3 regions of the Paenibacillus sp. FSL R7-0204 genome follow, and region 3 is predicted to be linked to each of the others. Evidence: riboswitches for the same ligand, from Rfam matches in the RefSeq annotation. Region 3 holds a riboswitch; each other region holds the start of a gene.
The links. Region 3 has a riboswitch for cyclic di-GMP ahead of MKX42_RS29105 (PA14 domain-containing protein). Riboswitches for the same ligand answer to the same signal wherever they lie in the genome.
Positions count from the first base shown of each region.

Region 1: linked by a shared signal. The riboswitch ahead of MKX42_RS32330 (anti-repressor SinI family protein) and the one ahead of MKX42_RS29105 (PA14 domain-containing protein) in region 3 are both predicted to bind cyclic di-GMP.
Region 2: linked by a shared signal. The riboswitch ahead of MKX42_RS31100 (transglutaminase-like domain-containing protein) and the one ahead of MKX42_RS29105 (PA14 domain-containing protein) in region 3 are both predicted to bind cyclic di-GMP.

Region 1 is NZ_JBBOCA010000001.1:7,455,833-7,459,108, forward strand. Features, by position in the region: gene MKX42_RS32315 (TasA family protein) at 9-605, shown strand; gene MKX42_RS32320 (TasA family protein) at 645-1,235, shown strand; gene MKX42_RS32325 (helix-turn-helix domain-containing protein) at 1,500-1,832, shown strand; gene MKX42_RS32330 (anti-repressor SinI family protein) at 1,978-2,121, opposite strand; cyclic di-GMP riboswitch class I at 2,156-2,259, opposite strand; gene MKX42_RS32335 (2-oxoglutarate dehydrogenase E1 component) at 2,755-3,276, shown strand, end outside.
Region 2 is NZ_JBBOCA010000001.1:7,173,473-7,176,748, reverse strand. Features, by position in the region: gene MKX42_RS31115 (glycosyltransferase family 2 protein) at 1-409, shown strand, start outside; gene MKX42_RS31110 (GtrA family protein) at 399-803, shown strand; gene MKX42_RS31105 (class D sortase) at 871-1,524, shown strand; cyclic di-GMP riboswitch class I at 1,654-1,735, shown strand; cyclic di-GMP riboswitch class I at 1,809-1,889, shown strand; gene MKX42_RS31100 (transglutaminase-like domain-containing protein) at 1,903-2,712, shown strand; rRNA gene MKX42_RS31095 (16S ribosomal RNA) at 3,150-3,276, shown strand, end outside.
Region 3 is NZ_JBBOCA010000001.1:6,729,013-6,732,288, forward strand. Features, by position in the region: gene MKX42_RS29105 (PA14 domain-containing protein) at 1-1,416, opposite strand, end outside; cyclic di-GMP riboswitch class I at 1,431-1,511, opposite strand; gene MKX42_RS29110 (sugar phosphate nucleotidyltransferase) at 1,650-3,023, opposite strand.

The DNA of each region.
Region 1 (3,276 bases), 730 kb from region 3:
ATGAACAAATGAACGTCAAAAAAACATTAGGTCTCGGCGTTGTATCGGCAGCATTAGGCTTAACCCTGGTCGGCGGAGGTACCTTCGCTTACTTCAGCAGTACTTCGACTTCCTCAGCTTCTTTTAACAACGGAACCCTATCACTGCAATCTGATCCCTCCGTCATTGTGAATCTCAGCAATCTTAAGCCGGGCGACACGGTCTTACGGGACTTCAAACTCAAAAACGACGGGACGCTCAATATTCCCAAAGTGGTACTGCGCACCTCATCGGCCATTACAGACGCCCAGGGAGACAACGGCTCCCATAATTTCAAGGATGATATTATTGTGACCTTCCTCGTGAACAAAGATAAGAAGGAATCACCGCTCCTGGTCATCTCGCTGGCCGATCTGGAGCAGGAGAGTCCCGATCTGGTGGCCCGGGGAATTGTCGGAGCGATCTTAGGCGGAGAGAAGTCCGGCATCAAAGCCGGTACCTCGGATAACCTGACCATCCAGTTCGCCTTCAAGGAGACCCTCCAGCCGCAGAACTATTATCAGGGCGATACGCTTGCGCTGACTCTGAATTTTGAAGCTAACCAGGAAAAAGGCAGTCTCAAATAATTCCACAACAAAACAAACCATTCGAGGAGGAAATCAATCATGGGTATCAAAAAAACTTTGGGTCTTGGCGTAGCATCGGCAGCACTGGGTTTGTCTTTAATCGGCGGGGGCACCTTCGCTTACTTCAGTTCCACAGCTACAAGCACGGCAACCTTCGCAGCGGGTACGCTGAAGCTAGGCTCTTCCTTCAACACTCCGGTAGCTCTGACGAATCTGAAGCCGGGAGACTACACCGTCCGCACCTTCACCTTGTCCAATGACGGCACACTGGATATCAAATTCCTCAAGCTTGCCACCACTTACACCGTAACCGATGCCAAGGGCGATAACGCGGGCCAGGATCTCGGAGACCACTTCAAGGTCAAGCTCCTCGATAATTCGTACACCGGCGGTTCATTAAGCGGTCATGTACTGTCCGAGATCTCTCTGAAGGATCTGAAAAACACCCCCAGCTACGATCTCGTAGCAGCAGGTGTACTGCCAGGAGGGATTGCCGCAGCCGGGTCCAAGACCTTCAAGATCGCCTTCGAGTTCGTAGACAATACGCTCGATCAGAATATTTTCCAGGGTGACGGTTTAGCATTGAACTGGACCTTCGATGCACTTCAAGGCCTGGGAGAAGCCAAGTAGGTCAGCAATCCATCAAGACAGCACATCCTTCCCCAACCGGGCCGGGTGTGCTGTTTTCTTTTCTCCAGGCTGCCGGGCTCAATGATTTTGTCCGATTTGCGGTTTTTTGTTATACTGACAAGTGAAAACGGCTTTGCCGTCCCTCCTTTTGAAAGGGCGGTACCGTTTCCGCGAGAAAGATAGGGTTAGGGTATAGCGCGAAGCATATCACTTCTTATCTTTTACCAAAAAAGTACGGAGGGCGTTGTAATCGTGTCAGATACTATGGGAAGCCGCATCCACAAACTCCGGCTGGAGAAGGGATATTCGCTATCCGAGCTTGCGGATAAGGCTGATGTGGCGAAATCATACCTCAGTAATGTGGAACGGAATATTCAATCCAACCCCTCCATTCAATTCATCGAAAAAATCGCTGACGCGCTTCAGGTATCCATTCATGTTCTGCTGTATGGGGGACTGGCAGAGACAGAAGAACAGGCTCTGGACGGGGAATGGTTCCGGCTGGTTCAGGAGGCCATGGCCTCCGGTATAAGCAAACGTGAATTCAAGGAGTTCCTCGATTACCAGAAATGGCGCATGGAACAAAAGGACAACTAGTCTTTGCATTGTATGCCACAGGGAAAACTCCGCACGGCAGGGAGGCCGCCTTCGGCGAAGGCATGCTTCAAGCGGCATACAGAAAAGGCACAGCGTACCGGACGCTGTGCCTTTTCTGTATGTATCCGAACAATGATGACCGCCCTTACATCGCCTGGAGTGCCTTCTCACTTAGAAACCGGCGGATCTCCTCCGCCGTGATCCCCGCCTGCTTAGCAGACATCAGCAAGTGCACCCATTCTAAATCCAGATCTACTGCCTGCAGCTCGTCATTCCCCTGGTTGGACATATCCAAGAAATCTCCTCCTAGAATTTTCGCGTCCCCAGGCAGTCCGGCCATCATAGTAGTTTTGCTACTTTGTAGTATCTCTACTTTAGATCCGAGACTTTGTGCCCCTGTCTTTCGGCAGGTTTACCTTTTACTGGACCCTTTCCATCATGAAAGGATCTGGCAAGAATCGATGAAACCGTTCTCCGCAATAACATTATACAAGATCATACGCGATTAGTGTGTCGTTTTCTGGAATTTTTTTATGATAAAATGTGAGGAAACTTAGCTGAAATTGCCAGCAGCTTGTATAAATATTTCCAGTTCCAAGTTCAAACACTAGCCAATAGTTTAAATATACTAAAGGGAACTCTAACTGCTCCACCTTACCGCTGCGCGCAACATCGTATAGAGACAATTACCCATTTGTATGTATAACGGGCTGTTATATGAGTTTTTTCTATTTATGATAGTTCCGTATGAATACTGTAATGAATCATGCCAAATTGCGAACGGATTGACCGAAAGTATGAATTGATTACCCCGCCGGAAAGTAGCACAATAAGGTGAGAATGAAACCGCAAACATTTGCAGCTCCGCCAAGTGGCACACTGGATGCCTCGCGTGGAGTTTATCCGTTAGGAGGACCTATTCATGGCAGTCAAAGAGCCCTATAACGACACAGTATGGAGCAAATACTACGGCCCCAACCTGGGCTACATCCAAGAAAGATATGAGCAATTTGTCAAGGACCCCTCTTCTGTTGAACAACATTACCGCGATCTCTTCACCGTATCCGGCCCCCCTCCGTTGGCACCCGATGCCGAGAGGGCTCCAAGGCCTGCCGTATCAGCAGATGCGCAGTGGCTCAAGAAGGCCGTCAAGGCCTCGAAGCTGATCGCCAATATTCGAATATACGGCCATATGGCCGCAGACATTGACCCGCTGGAGCGCAGCACGAACCCGATGGCCAAATGGCTGGAGCTGGAGACCTACGAGCTTACCCGCGAGGATCTTAATGCTCTGCCCGCTTCGCTGATCTGGGATAACGCCCCTGCGGATGTGCATACCGCGATGGATGCCGTCCACAGAATGCGCCAGGCCTATACACAGACCATTGCTTATGAATTCGGGCATGTGCATGATGAACGCGAGCTGCGCTGGCTCAACAGCCAG
Region 2 (3,276 bases), 440 kb from region 3:
GACCATGGTGGAATATGTGCGGGAGGAGCGCTTTGCCGGGGAAACGAAATATCCGCTCAAAAAAATGATCCGCTTTGCGCTCGACGGAATTACCTCCTTCTCGCATAAGCCGCTCAAAATCGCCTCCTATATCGGCTTCTTCCTGTCCTTCTCCAGCTTCATCTACCTGTTCCTGGTCTTATTCCAGAAGGTCTTCACCTCCTGGACCGTGCCGGGCTGGGCGTCCATTGTCGGTGTGAACCTGTTGTTTAACGGCATTGTGCTGATGCTGCTGGGCGTCATTGGGGAATACATCGGACGGATCTATGACGAATCGAAGGATAGACCGCTCTATATCGTGCGCGAGACCAGAGGCTACCCGGAGGCAGAGGCTGAAGACACCCGGAAGGAAAGCGATTATGCAAGATAAGGCTTGGCGCGCAGGCATGATCCAGTTTCTGAAATTTAATGCGGTGGGCCTGCTTAACACGTTCATTGATTTTGCGGTATTTACCCTGCTGCATTCCCTGGGGATGCTTAACACCCCTGCACAGATTATTTCCTACAGCGCCGGGACGGCCAACAGCTTTTTCTGGAATAAGAAGGTGACCTTCAAGGGCCGGGACAGAGGCGGGAATGGCGGCTTTGACCGGATGCAGCTGGTGAGATTTATTGTGCTGAATCTGCTGGTGCTGGGCATTTCGGTGTTGCTGATTCATCTGCTGACTGATCGGCTGGGGATACAGGTGCTGATGGCCAAGGTGCTGGTTACCTTCATTACAGTGATCATTAATTTCTTTGGAAGCCGGAAATGGGTATTCTAAAGAGACAGTATATCTTCGCCGTATTCTGCGGTGGGAGCACTTATTCTATATTGCGGAGGCGATTGTCATGCGGAAGTTATCCTATTTGATTATACTTGCCGGGGTCCTGATTATGCTCTACCCCAAAGGAAGCGAATGGTACGAGGACCGTCAGCAGCAGAAGCTGCTGGAAGAGGCCGAACAGGCCTATAGTGAAATCGTTCCTTCGGCTACAGCTCCTGCCAGCCAGGATCTGAGCAAGCCTTATGCGGAAGTCACCCAACTGCTGGCGGAAGAGTCTGGTGCGGAAGAGCCAGTGCCGACTGCAGCGCCCGAGATTGAAGTTGGAGGTAAGATCACTGCTATTATTGAAATCGACAAAATCGATCTGAAGCTGCCTGTACTGGAGGGCGCCACGAAGGCCAATATGAAGCATGCTGCTGCACATATGAAGGAGACAGCTCCGATAGGTGCGGTAGGCAACGCGGCGATTGCGGCACACCGGTCGAGAACAGCAGGGCGGCTGTTCAACAGACTGGATGAGGTCGGTAAAGGGGATACCATTACTATTATTACAAGGGGCCAGGAATACAAGTATGTAGTATATGATGTGTCCATTGTAGAGCCTACCGATATTTCGGTACTGAAGGGTAAGGACGACGATAAGATTCTGACCCTCATTACCTGCGATCCGCTTGTTGATCCGACCCACAGACTCATTATTCATGCGAAGCTAACCTGATTCTTGCAAGACAAGATGACAGTAAAGGTCGAAAAAACATAAAATTTTAGTATGTTTATGGTGGAATCTAGCAGTTTGGGGCTTGATAATAGAGAAGGATATGGTAAGATAGAACTATCAAAAGCTAATACACGATAACGGCAAACCTATCGAAAGGTAGGGACGCAAAGCTAAAGGGCCTTCCCGTCATGGATGGCAGCCAGTTACCGAATGAAGAGGCTTTTTTTGTTTGTTTTAATTCAGAATCTGTCATTATGTGGTAGTAGATTGGACAGATAAAGCTTATACGATAACGGCAAACCTATCGAAAGGTAGGGACGCAAAGCTAAAGGGCCTTCCCGTAAGAATGGCAGCCAGCTACCGAAAGGGGTTTTATCCATGAAGAAGTTTTATTTAATGTTGATTACACTTTTTGTGATCGTCACTTCCGTGCAGACAGGCACTGCTCAAGCCGCTAATGCAGATTCAAGCTGGTTAAATGTTGGACAACTTGATCAAGGGGTGATCGGGGTTTCGTACGATGTTCCTAAGGGCAAGAAGATGAAGCTCATGATTACCAAGGACAATAACAGCTATACTTACAACTTATACACCTCCAAACCGAACGAGACATTCCCGCTGCAACAAGGTAATGGCTCTTATAAGGTCTCCGTTCTTGAGAATACTACAGGCAACAAATATAAAGTACTATCTTCCGAGACTGTATCTCTCTCCATGAGCAATGTGAATGCCGTATATTTGAGCTCCGTACAAAATGTAAAGTGGAGTTCTTCCGATAAATCCGTTCAAAAGGCAGCCCAGCTTACAAAGGGTCTGACCACAGATGCAGACAAAGTTAAGGCTATCTACAATTACATCGTAACTAACGTGAAATATGATTACTCTCTGGCTAACAGCGTAAGCACAGATTATATTCCGAACAACGATAACACGCTTGCTACCAACAAAGGGATCTGCTACGATTACGCATCCTTGTTCGCTACTATGCTCCGCAGTGAAGGTATTCCAACCAAATTGGTTATGGGGAATACAAGCTATGTAACTTCATACCATGCCTGGAACGAAGTGTTCCTGAACGGCAAATGGGTAACGATTGATACTACAGTCGATGCAGGTCTGGGTAAAAACACAGCATCGACAGAACTGGTCAAAGCAGCAAGTAAATATACTGCAGCGAAATTCTACTAAGAATAGCTGTGAACTATAGCATTTCCTGAGAATAACCCGCTTAATCATTAAGTGGGTTATTTTTATTTATATAAAGGTTGCTTTTTAATAGAAGGATAGGTTATTATAAATAAGCGTTGTTGGAGCGGCAAAGGAAATGAGAGATTACTTAAATAAGTGATTTCAAAAATAAAGCTTGCATTGCTCGGATGAACGTGATATATTATAAGAGTTGCTGGTGACGCGGTGAGCGGCGCTGACGACGAGCTTGATCTTTGAAAACTGAACAACGAGTGAGTACCTGGAAATCACTTCGGTGAGATCCAAATTAGAGAATGTAACAATTCTCGTCAGATGTTTCAAAATGAGCAATCGCTCTTTCTATACTGCAATCTCTTCGTCCGCTCAGCTGAGCTGGACCGAAGAGATTGCAGGTGACGCTTACTTCGTAAGCGTCCTAATTGGAGAGTTTGATCCTGGCTCAGGACGAACGCTGGCGGCATGCCTAATACATGCAAGTCGAGCGGAGTCTGAGAGGAAGCTTGCTTCCTTTCAGATTTAGCGGCGGACGGGTGAGTAACACGT
Region 3 (3,276 bases):
GTAAGCCGGCTTAATCTGGCCGGTCCAGCGGATCGAGAAGTAATCTACGCCGAGTGCGGCATTAGGAGTACCCTGACGCCAATTGAAGCTGATGACATCATCATTACGTACCATAACCGGTGTCCCCGAGAGCGTCATGTTCTTGAAGTATTCTCCAAGCAATCCATTATGGGCAGGTTTACCCTCCGTATCACCGGAGGTTGGGACCGGCTTCGGCGCAACGGTTGGCGTTACGGTTGGTGTCGGCGTTGGTGTTGCCGTCGGTGTTGCTGTAGGCGTCGGCGTTGGTGTTGCCGTCGGTGTTGCTGTAGGCGTCGGTGTTGGTGTAGGCGTTGGTGTTACGGTTGGCTTAGGGGCCGCCACTGGAGCAGTCCAGGCCTTATATTGGTCACGGGTCAGTGTGTAGCTGTCATTCATGAAATTCTTGATCGTAGCCGTGCTGTTATTCTCATAGAGCATTTTGCCCCAGTTCATCATGAACACGTAATTCTGCTGGTTCAGCTTCAGCTTCGAGATATTAGGCATTTCACCGTTCTCGCCGATGCCGATCGGTTTGCCGCCAGCCAGGCTGGTCAGATCATCATGATATTTATTCGAGTAGTCGTTATTATATATATCCGCTGCCAGCACATCCACTCTGTCCGCACCCGGATAAGTCCGTGCATAGGGATCAGAGTTGGCATTCGGCGCATTCGGGTTCCATACCCAAATCAAATTATTTAATTGATGAACGTTTACGAAACGGTCATACATAATATTCCATAGGGCTGAGAAATTATCTTTTTTCCCCCACCAGAACCAGCCGCCGTTCATTTCGTGGTAAGGTCTCCAGAGGATCGGAACCTTAGCATCCCGCAGGCTTTTCAGAGAGACAGCTACTTTATCCAGATCGGTGATCAGCGCATTATACTCTGGCGTTCCGGGGGTAACGTATTTGTTAAATTGCGCCTGGGTGATTGACTTCTGCACATTAGACCATTCGTACTTGGTACCCGGCAGATTCTGGTGGAAGGTCATGGCGACAATGCCGCCCGCTCTGGACCAGTTCGTCGCACTCCAGACGATATTTTTGCGTTGTGCAGCTACTCCGCTCTCACTCTGCCCACCGATTGCTCCAAGCTCATAACCATGTAGTGCTGCGTATTGTCCGCTTGTTCCCTTCAGCTTGTTGCTCAGCTCATCCGGACTCTCGAAATAGTCATGCTGCCCTGTAATGATTCCATTTCCCGAGATATCATACAGATTGTTCAGGAGCTTGACCGCCTCGGCTGAGGCATTAGGGTTCACAGGCGCTCCTGCAGAGGAGGCAGCCTTGACGGTAGAAGGGGCGATTCCCAGTCCCACAGGTACAGCAGATAATACCACGGCCAGCGACAGCACAGCGCAGAGCAAACGAGACTTACGGTAAGTTTTCAAAATATTCTCTTCCTTTCGGTAGCCAGGCTGCCACTCTTGCGAAGGCCCTATAGCTTTGCGTCCCTGTCTTTCGATCAGGTTTGCCATTGTCGTTTTGGAAGGATCAATCCCTCTTACCGTAAATTATCGTCTTTATGCAATTTTTTTGTAGAGCAAACGCGAATTTTTCCGAATAAATAGTTCCGAGTACCCGTTTTGATTCTGTAACAATTGGTTAAATAGATAAGTTAGACCTACGAAATGAACTGATGGAGCGCTATATCCTCCCAGTCCAGGGTAATACGGATATTGTCTTCCTCTACCAGCTCCGACCCCGTCTGCACCTCAATAAACTCCACATCGGTAAGAGCAAGAATGGCATGCTTGGTCCCTTCCGGTATCCGCACCACATCTCCCGCCTTCACCGTATGCATCTTCTCATTGATGACAATGCTGGCTTCACCGCTGACGAAGGTCCAGATTTCACTGCGTTTGTGATGCAGCTGATAGCTTATATTTTTGCCCTCATTGATGAAGATCCGCTTGGTCAGCACCTCGTTGCCTTCTTCATATTTCACATAATCGATTACCTTGTAGTGGCCCCAGCGGCGTTCCTCGTACATCGGTCTTTGTTCAAAAGTCTTCAGCACTTCCTTGATCCGCGGACTCTCGGTCTTGTGCGTCACCAGAATGCCGTCCGGGCTGGCAGCGATAATCAGATCCTTCGCCCCGATCACAGTAATCGGAATATCCAGCTCGTTAATGAGGCAGGTGCCCTCGGAGTCAGCGGTGATAAAACCCTTGCCGACATGGTTGCTGGTCATTTCCTCGGTCAGGGTGTTCCAGGTGCCCAGGTCCTTCCAGAATCCGGCGTACGGCTGCACGACGATGTTCTCTTCTTTCTCCACTACTTCGTAATCGAAGCTGATGGAAGACAGCAGCTTATACTGCTTCTGCAGCTCCTCATAATTAAGCGGAAGCCCTTTGCGCTGCAGGATATCCAGCAGGTAACCCAGACGGAAGGCGAACACCCCGCAGTTCCAGAGAGCGCCCTGGCTGATCAGTTCCTCGGCCTGCACACGGTCCGGCTTCTCCTGGAAGTGGCTGACCTGCAGATAACCATTCGCTCCCGCATCTGCGCCCGTTGGAATAATGTAGCCGTATTTCTCCGACGCATGCTCGGGAACTACGCCAATCAGCGCCAGGTTCGCTCCGCTCACCAGCATGGTGTTCTCCAGCTGCAGCACCGTTTCGAAAAAGGAGGATTCCACGTATGGGTCCACCGGCAGAATCGCTACGGTTTCGCTTGGGGACACCCCCGCGATAGAATACAGATAGGCCGCCGTCAGCGCAATGGCCGGGAAGGTATCCCGCCGCTCCGGCTCCACGATGATCGGCACCTCGCTGCCGAGCTGGCTCTGAATCATCTCCACCTGGCTGCGTCCGGTCGCCAGATAAGAGGACCCTGCCATGCCGTTCTCTTCCAGTTGTCTCCATACCCGTTGTACCATTGATTCCGGTTCACCTGCCGGACTTGCCAGTACCTTCAGAAATTGCTTGGAGCGTGAATCATTGGACAACGGCCAGAGCCGCTTGCCGGAGCCGCCTGATAGAAGTACTAGTTTCATAGTGAACCCTCCATATCGTATTGTTATTGGGTATTTCTTGTTGCGTCTGTGTGGTAAAAACCCGCCTGTTATGAGGGTCGCTGCAAGGAATTTTGGGCTTACGGCCGCTGTTGTCTCCAGATGTTGTTGATTATATTGCTTGCAGCAGATAACATCCGGAGACAAAGGCGGACACTAACGCTCCTACAGCTCCAAAATTCCTCTCCGCTCCATTTCATAACAGGCTTGTGCTTTTATATCCGCTTCGCCCACA